Regions from separate parts of the Pseudomonas sp. G2-4 genome, predicted to be linked through region 1. Evidence: riboswitches for the same ligand, from Rfam matches in the RefSeq annotation. Region 1 holds a riboswitch; the other holds the start of a gene.
What was found. A riboswitch is a leader RNA that binds a small molecule or an ion and turns the genes downstream of it on or off. The one in region 1 is predicted to bind cobalamin.
Positions count from the first base shown of each region.

Region 1 (5,898 bases):
GCACGGTCAAGCTCGACAGCCTGTCCAAGGCTTATTGGCAGAAGGCCTATTTGGGTGCCAAGCGGGTGCTGCAGCCGGAGCATCTGGCGCGTAATCCCTGACCCTTCAACTTTTGCAGTGCTAGAAAGCTTTTGTGGCGAGGGAGCTTGCTCCCGCTCGGTTGCGCAGCAACCGCCAGAAGCTTGGGGCCGCTTCGCAGCCCAGCGGGAGCAAGCTCCCTCGCCACAGGTGTTCACCATGTCCCCGGACCAAACAGGGTTCCTTTACAAGTCTTGGGTGGTGGGTTATTTACCCGACACCCGCCAAATCTTGTTCCCCACATCATCAGCCACCAACAACCCACCCTGTTTATCGATCACCACGCCCACCGGCCGGCCCAGGGCTTTTTCGTCGGCGTTCAGGAAGCCGGTGAGCACATCCACCGGTTGTCCCACTGGCTTGCCGCCAGTGAACGGCACAAAAATCACCTTATAACCACTGTGGGGCTTGCGGTTCCAGGAGCCGTGCTGCCCGATGAAAGCCCCTTCGGTAAACGGCGCAGGCAAGCGGCTGCCATCGGCGAACGTCAGGCCCAGCGAAGCGGTGTGAGGGCCGACGGCGTAGTCCGGGGCGATGGCCTTGGCCACCAGGGCCGGGTTCTGCGGTTCGACCCGAACATCGACGTGCTGCCCGTAGTAGCTGTAGGGCCAGCCATAGAACGCGCCGTCCTTGACCGAAGTAATGTAGTCCGGCACCAGGTCGCTGCCGATCTCATCCCGCTCGTTCACGGCCGTCCACAGGGCGCCGCTGTTGGGTTCCCAGGCCAGGCCGTTGGGGTTGCGCAGGCCCGAGGCGAATATACGGTGACTACCGCTGGCACGGTCCACCTCCCAGATGGCTGCTCGGCCTTCTTCGGCCTCCATGCCGTTTTCCGCAACGTTGCTGTTCGAGCCGGTGGTGACGTACAGCTTGCTGCCGTCCCGGCTGGCGATCACGTTTTTGGTCCAGTGATGATTGAGCGTGCCGCCCGGCAAGTCGACGACCTTGGTCGGTTGCGCGTTGATTTGCGTATCGCCCTCGTTGTACGGGAAGCGGATCAGTCGGTCGGTGTCGGCCACGTACAGGTCATTGCCCACCAGGGTCATGCCGAACGGCGAGTTGAGGTTTTCCAGGAACACCGTACGGGTTTCGGCAACGCCGTCATGATTGGCATCGCGCAACAGCGTGATGCGATTGGGGCTGGGCACGCCGGCACCCGCGCGGCCCATGACCTTTTTCATCACCCAGCCACGGATACCCTTGGAATCGTCCGGTTTGGGCGGGGCGTTGGTTTCGGCCACCAGCACATCACCATTGGGCAACACGTAGAGCCAGCGCGGATGGTCCAATCCTTCGGCGAAGGCGCCCACCTGCAGGCCCGGGGCCGGGGTAGGCTTGGCGCCCTCGGGCCAGCCGACGGCTTCGGCGATGTTCACGGTGGGGATCAGGGTCTTGTTCGGTTCGGGCAGTTTCGGCGAGGGGCCGGTGCCGTCGGACACTTTCAGCGAGGACGACTCGCCACAAGCGACAAGTCCGGCGGCCAAGGCGACGATCAAAAGATGGGGTGGCTTGAGCATGCTGGCTTCCCTATGAATGCATGTAGTTATTCATAGAGAAGCGTAGACGCGCGATGGTTCAACTGCGGGTAGGCCAGTCTGCCAGGCAAAACCTTGTGGGAGCGAGCTTGCTCGCGATGGCGGCGTGACAGTCAAGATGGATGTTGCCAGGTGCACCGCTATCGCGAGCAAGCTCGCTTCCACAGTTCTTGAATGAGTCAGCCGTGGGCCTGTTTGAACAGCACGGCGATACCCGGGTGATAAAAGCCGGCCTCGTTGCGCAACTTGCGGTAGGCGTAAGGGAAATACCAGGCCACGGCGCAGGTGTTTTCCTTTTGCAGGTCGTCGACCATGTCCTGCAACTCTTCGGGCGTGGTGCTCTGCTGGGCTTTTTGCGGTGCGACGAACAGGCAGCCGAGCCTCAGGTCGCTGGCGTAGCTGATGCGCTTGGCATCGCTGGTGGCTTCCGACAGCGGTTGGGTCAGGTTCAGGTTGTTGACCTTGGGCCAGCGTTGGGTGGCCTGGATGAAGGCCCGCTCCTCGGTGCTGGCGATAAACAGATCGGCGCTGACGTTGCGTTCGCCTTCTTCATTCTGCTTGCGGGTCGGCGCGTTCTGCAGCGTGACCATCTCGGCCATCCAGGCGGCCGCTGACAGCAGGCCAAGGTTGGCCTTTTCATCGAACCAGTAAGGTGTGTCGTTATCGCCACGCACGGCGTTGTAGCGGTCGATACAGTCAAACCAACGTTCCAGTACCGGGCGCAGGAACTCCAGTTTTGGATTGCTGATGATCATGCCTTGCATACCTTGCCCTCTTGTTCTTGTGATATCGGGGTGTAATGTCTCTTTGATATCACTTCCCGTGGCGTGACACAAGATTGACGTCATTCCATTGATCCGGCCAATAACCAGCGCTGGGCCCGTGGCGGCTTTAATTGACGCTCCACCCCCAACCCTCTAACCTTCGCCGCTTGTTTCAGGTGCTCTGTGGCCGTGGCCGACAGAGTGAAACAGGGAAGCCGGTGAGTGCACACGAACCCGGCGCTGCCCCCGCAACGGTAAATGAGTCAAGGTTGCCTACAGGCCACTGTGTCCATGGACATGGGAAGGCGCGCAGCCCGGCATCACGCCGCTCATGAGCCCGGAGACCGGCCTGATTCATCCAACGGCATCACGGTGGGCGATGCCAGGCTTGCTGCCGTCTTTTTTTGTGCCCCGCCCGCCGTTATCCAATCCCAACGGAGAGCTCCCCATGACCGACACCCCTGATCGCGACGAACGCCACCTGGCGCGCATGCTGCGCAAGAAAGCCGTGATCGACGAGCGCATCGCCAACTCGCCGAACGAGTGTGGCTTGCTGCTAGTGCTGACCGGCAACGGCAAGGGCAAGAGCAGCTCGGCGTTCGGTATGTTGGCACGGGCCATGGGGCATGGCATGCAATGCGGCGTGGTGCAATTCATCAAGGGCCGCAACAGCACCGGTGAGGAGTTGTTTTTCCGCCGCTTCCCGGAACAGGTGCGCTTTCACGTCATGGGCGAAGGCTTCACTTGGGAAACCCAGGATCGCCAGCGCGACATCGCTGCTGCCGAAGCGGCCTGGGCGGTATCGCGCCAATTGCTCAGCGATCCCTCCGTTGGCCTGGTGGTGCTCGATGAACTCAACATCGCCCTCAAGCACGGTTACCTCGACCTCGATCAGGTTCTCAGCGATCTGCAAGCACGCCCGCCGATGCAACACGTGGTGGTGACCGGTCGCGGCGCCAAGCCGGAGATGATCGAACTGGCCGATACCGTCACCGAGATGGGCATGATCAAGCACGCGTTCCAGGCCGGTATCAAGGCGCAGAAAGGCGTCGAACTGTGAGTGACACTTGCCTGACAAGCCGCCACTGTCCGGCGGTGCTGATCGCTGCCCCGGCCTCGGGACAGGGCAAGACCACCGTCACCGCCGCCCTGGCCCGCTTGCATCGCAATCAGGGACGCAAGGTGCGCGTCTTCAAATGCGGCCCGGACTTTTTGGACCCGATGATCCTCGAGCGAGCCAGCGGCGCGCTGGTCTATCAATTGGACATGTGGATGGTCGGCGAGCAGGAAAGTCGTCGGTTGTTGTGGGAAGCCGCCGCCGAAGCGGACCTGATCCTGATCGAAGGGGTGATGGGGCTGTTCGACGGCACGCCGTCCAGCGCCGATCTGGCGCGGCATTTTGGCGTGCCGGTGCTGGCGGTGATTGACGGCACGGCCATGGCCCAGACCTTCGGCGCCCTGGCCTTGGGCCTGGCGCGTTATCAGCCGGACTTGCCTTTCGCCGGGGTCTTGGCCAACCGCGTCGGCACCTTGCGCCACGCACAATTGCTCGAAGGCAGCCTGACCGAAGGCCTGCGCTGGTACGGTGCGTTGTCCCGGGAAACCGGCATCGAATTGCCCAGTCGTCATCTCGGGCTGGTCCAGGCCAGCGAGTTGAACGACCTCGACCTGCGCCTCGACGCGGCGGCCGAGGCCTTGGCCGGCAGTTGTGAAGTGGCGCTGCCGCCCGCTGTGGAATTCGCCGCGCCCGAGGTGATCACCGCGCAGCCATGGCTCGACGGCGTGCGCATCGCCGTGGCCCGGGACGAAGCGTTTGCCTTCACCTATGGTGCGAGCCTCGATCTGCTGCGGGCCATGGGCGCGCAATTGAGCTTCTTTTCGCCGATCCATGACACCGAACTGCCCGAGGCGGACAGCCTCTACCTGCCCGGCGGTTATCCAGAGCTGCACCACGTTGCGCTGGCCCGGAACGCGCCGATGCTGGCGGCGATCCGGGCTCACCATGCAGCCGGTAAACCGTTGCTCGCCGAATGCGGCGGCATGCTGTATCTGCTGGATTCCCTGACTGACGTCGAAGGCAACCGCGCCGAACTATTGGGCTTGCTGGCGGGTGAGGCGCAGATGCAAAAGCGTCTGGCAGCCCTGGCCCTGCAATCGGTGGATTTGCCGGAAGGCACCCTGCGCGGGCACACCTATCATCATTCGCTGACCAGCACTGAACTGGTGCCGATTGCCCGTGGGCATAGCCCTAATGGAGGGCGTGGGGCCGAGGCGGTCTTCCGGTTGGGGCGGATGACGGCTTCTTATGTGCACTTTTATTTTCCGTCGAATCCGCGGGCGATTGCCGCGCTCTTTGCGCCTGACCTTGAGGCCGCCTTCGCGAGCAGGCTCGCTCCCACATTTGATCACCTGAACCCTGTGGGAGCGAGCCTGCTCGCGAAAAGGCCATGACCGACAACGCTTTCCCCCAGGCCGAACGCGACGCGGTCTACCGCGCCATCGCCGAGCGCCGTGATATGCGCCACTTCAGCGGCGGCACGGTCGAGCCGGCCTTGCTGCACCGCCTGCTGGAAGCCGCGCACCAGGCCCCCAGCGTGGGCCTGATGCAGCCCTGGCGGTTTATCCGCATCAGCGACCGCGCCTTGCGTGGGAGTATCCAGCAGTTGGTGGAGGAAGAACGTATCCGCACCGCCGAGGCCCTCGGCGAGCGCAGCGACGAATTCATGAAGCTCAAGGTCGAAGGCATCAACGACTGCGCCGAGGTGCTGGTGGCGGCGTTGATGGAGGATCGCGAGCGACACATCTTCGGTCGCCGGACCTTGCCGGAAATGGACCTGGCTTCGCTGTCCTGCGCGATCCAGAACCTCTGGCTGGCCGCCCGTGTTGAAGGGCTGGGGATGGGCTGGGTGTCGTTGTTCGAACCCCAGGCTTTGGCCGACTTGCTGGGCCTGCCCGCCGGTGCCAAGCCGCTGGCAATCTTGTGCCTGGGCCCGGTCGAGGGGTTTTACCCGGCGCCGATGCTCGCCCTGGAAGGTTGGGCGCAGCCGCGCTCGCTGAATGAATTGCTCTATGAAAACCATTGGGGAGAGCGCCCATGAGCGTGGCCTTGCTCAGTGCCGCCGCAGTGGCGCTGGATGCGCTGCTGGGCGAGCCCCGGCGTTGGCATCCACTGGTGGCGTTCGGCGGTTTTGCCGAGCGGATCGAACAACGCTTCAACTCTGGTGGGCGCGGCTGGCGCAGTCATGGCGTGACGGCGTGGATTATCGCCGTGGTGCCGTTGACCTTGCTCGCCACGGCCCTGTCCTGGGCACCCATGGTGGGTTGGTTGGTGGAGATCCTCGCGCTGTACTGCGCCCTCGGCCTGCGCAGCCTCGGGGAACATGTCGAGCCGGTGGCCCAGGCGCTGCGCAGTGGCGATCTGGACACCGCGCGCCAGCGTGTCGGCTACCTGGTCAGTCGCGAAACCCGCGAACTGGACGAAACCGCCGTGGCCCGCGCCGCCACCGAGTCGGTGCTGGAGA
Region 1 covers NZ_CP125957.1:4,903,535-4,909,432, reverse strand. Annotated here, with positions in the region: gene QNH97_RS21375 (C40 family peptidase) at 1-101, shown strand, start outside; gene QNH97_RS21370 (PQQ-dependent sugar dehydrogenase) at 285-1,595, opposite strand; gene QNH97_RS21365 (hypothetical protein) at 1,793-2,377, opposite strand; cobalamin riboswitch at 2,535-2,744, shown strand; gene cobO (cob(I)yrinic acid a,c-diamide adenosyltransferase) at 2,826-3,437, shown strand; gene QNH97_RS21355 (cobyrinic acid a,c-diamide synthase CobB) at 3,434-4,828, shown strand; gene bluB (5,6-dimethylbenzimidazole synthase) at 4,825-5,475, shown strand; gene cbiB (adenosylcobinamide-phosphate synthase CbiB) at 5,472-5,898, shown strand, end outside.

Region 2 (5,898 bases), 620 kb from region 1:
AAAATCCATGCGTTCCGGCACCGCCCGATAACAGACCACGTCGCTCTGGCTGCGCTCGCTGCGCCAGGCCAGGTCCTTGAAACTGATGGGGCGACTGATGATCCGCCCGTCCAGCTCCGGCAAGGCAATGTGCATCGCCAGGTCCCGTGGCCCCAGGCCCTGTTCGCTGGCGCGCCAGCCCGGTTCGTTGTCCTGGGCGCAGATCGCCTGGATCACCGGGATGTTGCGTCGGAACGGTCGCAGGTGCGGTGCTTCCGGGCTGGACTGGGCGAAGCCGGTGGTATTGAGGATTACCCCGGCTTCCACCGCATCCAGCCAGTCTTCGACCAGCGCCAGGCAAGCGGGCTCCTTGAGGCTCGCCACGGCAATCGGCAACGGGTTGAGCCCCGCCGCTTGCAGGCGCTGGCAGAACACGTCGATGAAGGCGGTGTTCGCCGCTTGCAGGTGGGAGCGATAGAACAGCACCGCCGCCACCGGTTGGGCGGCCTGCCAGTCGGTTTGCCAATCGTCGAGGCTGGCGCTGGTTTTTCCGGGATGGTAGATCGCCGTGCGCGGCAATACTTGCGGTTCGGCCCACGGATAATCGCGGCCGAACCATTGGCTGGCGAGGTTATGGAACAGGTCCAGGGCATTGCCCAGGCCGCCCTGGCGCAAGAACTGCCAGAGCCGGTCGCGGTCTTCGAAGGGCACGTTGCTCAGGTCGCTGAGTTCCGGGTCCGGACGATCGTCCCCCGGCACCAGGATCAATTTCACCCCGCGCCCGGCCAGTTCCATCAGGCGTTCAATGCCATAGCGCCAATACCCGATGCCGCCGTGCAGCGACAACAGGATGACCTTGGCGTGACGCAGCACGTCTTCGAAGTACAGGTCCACCGAGGCGTGGTTCTGCACTTGCATCGGGTTGGCGAGGCGAAACTCGGGATAATCGCCCGGCAATTGCTTCGCCGCTTCGGCCAGCAGCGCCAGGCTGGAGTCGCCGCTGCACAGGATCACCAGCTCGGCGGGGGTTTGTCCCAGGTCGGCAATGTTGTCATCCGACACGAAGCCGCCGGGCTGGGTCCTGAGCAGGTGCATGGCTTAGGCGCTGAGGGCGGCGCGCAACTGCGCTTCAAGCAGCGCCGCGTCCAGCGCCTGGCCGATCAACACCAGGCGGGTCACCCGCGCTTCATCGGCGCCCCATTGGCGGTCGAAATGTTTGTCGAATCGCGTGCCGACGCCCTGGATCAGCAGGCGCATCGGCTTGCTCGGGATCGCTGCGAAACCCTTGACCCGTAGCACGCCGTGCTGGACCACCAGTTGCGTCAATGCATCCAGCAGCAGGCTTTCGTCGGCTTGGGGCAGCTCGATGGAAATGGAGTCGAAGGCGTCATGATCGTGGTCGTCATCGTCGCCGTCATGGTGGTGATCGTGATGGCTGTGGCGACCGTCGATGTGTTCTTCGGAGCCGGCGCCCAGGCCGATGAGTACTTCCAGTGGCAGGCGACCGCTGCTGGCTTCAATGACCTTGACCGCCGGTGGTAGCTCTTCGGCCACTTCCAGACGGACTTTCGCCAGGTCTTCCGGGCTGATCAGGTCGGCTTTGTTGAGGATTACCAGGTCGGCGCTGGCCAGTTGGTCGGCGAACAGCTCGTGCAGCGGTGATTCGTGGTCCAGGTTCGGGTCGAGTTTGCGCTGGGCATCGACCTGATCCGGGAAGGCCGCGAAGGTACCGGCGGCCACGGCCGGGCTGTCGACCACGGTGATCACCGCATCGACGGTGCAGGCGCTGCGGATTTCCGGCCACTGGAAGGCCTGGACCAGGGGCTTGGGCAGGGCCAGACCGGAGGTTTCGATGAGGATGTGGTCGAGGTCGCCGCGTCGCGCCACCAGCTCGCGCATCACTGGGAAGAACTCTTCCTGCACCGTACAGCACAGGCAGCCGTTGGCCAGTTCGTAGACGCGGCCGTTGGCTTCTTCTTCGGTGCAACCGATGGAGCACTGCTTGAGGATCTCGCCGTCGATACCCAGTTCGCCGAATTCGTTGACGATCACGGCGATACGCCGGCCCTGGGCGTTATCGAGCATGTGCCGCAGCAAGGTGGTTTTACCCGAACCGAGGAAACCGGTGACGATGGTGACGGGGAGTTTGGCCAGTGTTTTCATCGGATGCCCTTTGGCAAGGTGGCGGGCAAACGGGACGACAACCGCTGGCAAAGGCGCGCGCGGAAGATTTCGCCACCGGATCACCCCGCCCGGTTGTAGTGAGAATCTGTGTCGAGGCAGGTCTCCTGGCTGACGGTGGGCCAGTCTTTCGACTGGCAATTGCTGCGCCTTCCCGCGCGCCCCGGATATAAAGGGGTATGCACAGTGGCCTTGCAGAAACATCACCGTTCACAGTTGCGGGGGCAGCCGCGGCTTGGACCGCGTTCCCTTCTTAGCTTCGGCGCAGGCCGAAGAACCTCGAAGGCGCAAGGCTACGCAGGGTGTGGGGGCGGGTCAATGTCCGCAAGCAAGATGCAGGATGCTGTTGTGGCGAGGGAGCTTGCTCCCGCTCGGTTGCGCAGCGACCGCAAAGAGCCGGGGGCCGCTGCGCTGCCCAGCGGGAGCAAGCTCCCTCGCCACAACAGCCCTCGTCTGCCCTTGTACATTGACGCCCCGCCCCCGCCCATGCTCTCCTGTGCATGGTTTGCGTAGCGGGTTCTGTTAGCTCAAATTCGGATGCCGGAAGTCCATAGCCAAGGCGCTGTGACGAGTCATAGCCCGCTATGGCGAGGAACAGCAACGCAGGATATGGATTTCTGGCGCCGAAGTTGGGCTAACAGAACCCGCTACACAAACCACTTGTTACGGGTGCCCTTCACAGGGTGAAACGGGAAACCGGTGAATCGTGTGCTTTACTCCAAAGCCACGTCAGTCCGGTGCTGCCCCCGCAACGGTAAGCGAGTGAAGCGTCTAAACCACTGTGTCTCACGACATGGGAAGGTGATGCTTGCAGGCAAGGCTCAGCCCCTGCCCCTCGCGAGCCCGGAGACCGGCCCATGACTCATGCATCAACAACCCGCGGTGGGCGGGCGCTGTTCGAACCCTGGCGGGCCTTCGCCCGGGGTTTCATTGCGCTCGATTCACCCGCTGACAAGACCAGAGGGAAGCGCCATGTCGACCATCAGCAGCACCGCCCGCACCGCCAGTAGCACCACCACCCTGAGCCAACGCCTGAGCGCCGCGATCTTCGCCTCGATCCTGGGCGCCGGCCTGGTCTATTTCGCCGGTTTCTCCCACATTGAAGCGGTGCACAACGCCGCCCACGATACCCGCCATAGCGCCGCATTCCCGTGCCATTGAGACCTGACGACATGATCAAGCGTATTGCCCAGACCGCCGGTTTCAGCGGATTGCTGGCCGCCCTGCTGCTGACCCTCCTGCAAAGTTTCTGGGTATCGCCGCTGATTCTGCAGGCCGAGACTTTTGAAAAGGCCCCGACCTCCGAGGTCCATGAACACGCCGACGGCGTTGCCCACACCCATGATGCCGAGGCCTGGGAGCCGGAAGACGGTTGGCAGCGTGTGCTGTCCACCACCGGGGGTAACCTGGTGGTCGCGGTGGGTTTCGCCCTGATGCTGGCGGGCCTGTACACCTTGCGCGCGCCGACTCGCACATCCCAAGGGCTGCTCTGGGGACTGGCTGGTTATGCCACGTTCGTCCTGGCGCCGACCCTTGGCCTGCCGCCGGAACTGCCCGGCACCGCAGCGGCCGACCTGGCCCAGCGGCAGATGTGGTGGATCGGCACCGCCGCGTCCACGGCGGTGGGCATTGCCCTGATCGCCTTCGGCAAGCATTGGCTGCTCAAGTTGCTGGGCGTGGCGACGTTGCTGGTGCCCCATGTCATCGGTGCGCCGCAACCCGAAGTCCATTCGATGCTGGCGCCAGAAGCGCTTGAAACTCAATTCAAGATTGCCTCGCAAGTGACCAACGTCGCGTTCTGGCTGGCCCTGGGCCTGATCAGCGCCTGGCTGTTTCGCCGTGACGGCCAAGCCCACCACAACGCATGAACAACGGGCCGATGCTGGTGGTCGGCCTCGGCTGCCAGCGCGGTTGCCCGGCCAGCACGTTGCGGGCATTGCTCGACCAGACGCTGCTGGCCCACGGCATTGCGCTTGATCAGGTGCAGGCCCTGGCCAGTATCGACCTCAAGCGTGACGAGCCGGGCCTGCTGGAATTGGCCAGGCAATTGATGCTGCCACTGACCTGCTTCAGTGCCCGGCAGTTGGCCGGATATCAGGATCGGCTCAGTCACCGCTCCGAAATCGCCTTCGAGCGCACGGGCTGCTACGGCGTCGCCGAAAGCGCGGCCCTGGCCCTGGCCGATCAGCTAGGCACGAAGCCCGCAACCCTGCTGATTTCCCGCCAGAAGGCCCCCAGCGTCACGTTGGCGTTGGCGCTCGTGTCGTAAATCCCGATAATTCGCCCTCAGGATCATGAGCGATCTTCATCTGGGCGACGCTTACTCACTTTTACAGGAGCCGGTCATGACCGTTTACTTCATCGGCGCCGGCCCCGGCGACCCGGAACTGATCACCGTCAAAGGCCAGCGGCTGATTCGCAGCTGCGCGGTGATCATCTATGCCGGTTCCCTGGTGCCGGCGGCCGTGCTTGAAGGCCATCGCGCCGAACAGGTGGTCAACAGCGCCGAGCTGCACCTGGCACAAATCATCGAGTTGATCAAAACCGCGCATACCAAGGGCCAGGACATCGCCCGGGTGCATTCCGGCGACCCGAGCCTGTACGGCGCCATCGGCGAGCAGATTCGCTGCCTGCGGGCGCTGGATATCCCTTTCGAAATCATCCCGGGCGTAACCGCGACCTCAGCCTGCGCAGCCTTGCTGGGTGCAGAACTGACCCTGCCTGACGTCTCCCAAAGCGTGATTCTCACCCGCTACGCGGACAAGACCGCGATGCCCGCCGGGGAAGAATTTGCCAGCCTGGCGCAGCACGGAGCGACCATGGCGATTCACCTGGGGGTCAACCATCTGGAAAAAATCGTCAGTGAACTGCTGCCCCACTACGGCGCGGATTGCCCGATCGCGGTGATTCACCGGGCAACATGGCCGGATCAGGATTGGGTGCTGGGGACGCTGGACGATATCGCGGCAAAGGTGCAAGCCAAGGGCTTTCGCCGTACGGCGTTGATTCTGGTGGGACGTGTGCTGGGGAATGACCTGTTCAGCGAATCGTCGCTGTACCGAGCCGGACATGCGCATCTCTACAGGCCCTGACTCGATCTGACAAACTCTGAAGCAATTGTGGCGAGGGAGCTTGCTCCCGCTGGACCGCGAAGCGGTCCCCCGGCAACCCAAGCGCCCATCACGAAGAGCACATCGGTTTCCTTGCGATTGCTTCGCAATCGAGCGGGAGCAAGCTCCCTCGCCACATAAACACCGTTCTACCTGCGCAGCGAACACCTATCAGTAGTAGGCGTTTTCTTTCTGCGTGTGGTCGGTCACGTCGCGTACGCCCTTGAGCTCCGGGATACGCTCGAGCAAGGTGCGCTCGATGCCTTCCCTGAGGGTCACGTCGGCTTGGCCGCAGCCCTGGCAGCCGCCGCCGAACTGGAGCACGGCGATGCCGTCTTCCACCACGTCGATCAGCGAAACCTGGCCGCCGTGGCTGGCCAGCCCCGGGTTGATTTCGGTTTGCAGGTAATAATTGATGCGCTCGTTGACCGGGCTGTCGGCGTTGACCATCGGCACTTTGGCATTCGGCGCCTTGATGGTCAGCTGGCCGCCCATGCGGTCGGTGGCGTAGTCGACCACCGCATCATCCAGAAACGCTTCGCTGAACGAGTCGATGTAGGCGGTGAAGCTCTTGAGCCCCAGCGCGGTGTCTTCGGGTTTTTCTTCTCCCGGCTTGCAATAGGCAATG
Region 2 covers NZ_CP125957.1:4,282,069-4,287,966, forward strand. Annotated here, with positions in the region: gene cobN (cobaltochelatase subunit CobN) at 1-1,074, opposite strand, end outside; gene cobW (cobalamin biosynthesis protein CobW) at 1,078-2,142, opposite strand; cobalamin riboswitch at 2,241-2,457, opposite strand; cobalamin riboswitch at 2,811-3,033, shown strand; gene QNH97_RS18540 (CbtB domain-containing protein) at 3,133-3,321, shown strand; gene QNH97_RS18545 (CbtA family protein) at 3,333-4,028, shown strand; gene QNH97_RS18550 (cobalamin biosynthesis protein) at 4,025-4,429, shown strand; gene cobM (precorrin-4 C(11)-methyltransferase) at 4,506-5,252, shown strand; gene nfuA (Fe-S biogenesis protein NfuA) at 5,442-5,898, opposite strand, start outside.
Region 2: another riboswitch for cobalamin. It lies ahead of cobW (cobalamin biosynthesis protein CobW); the one in region 1 lies ahead of cobO (cob(I)yrinic acid a,c-diamide adenosyltransferase).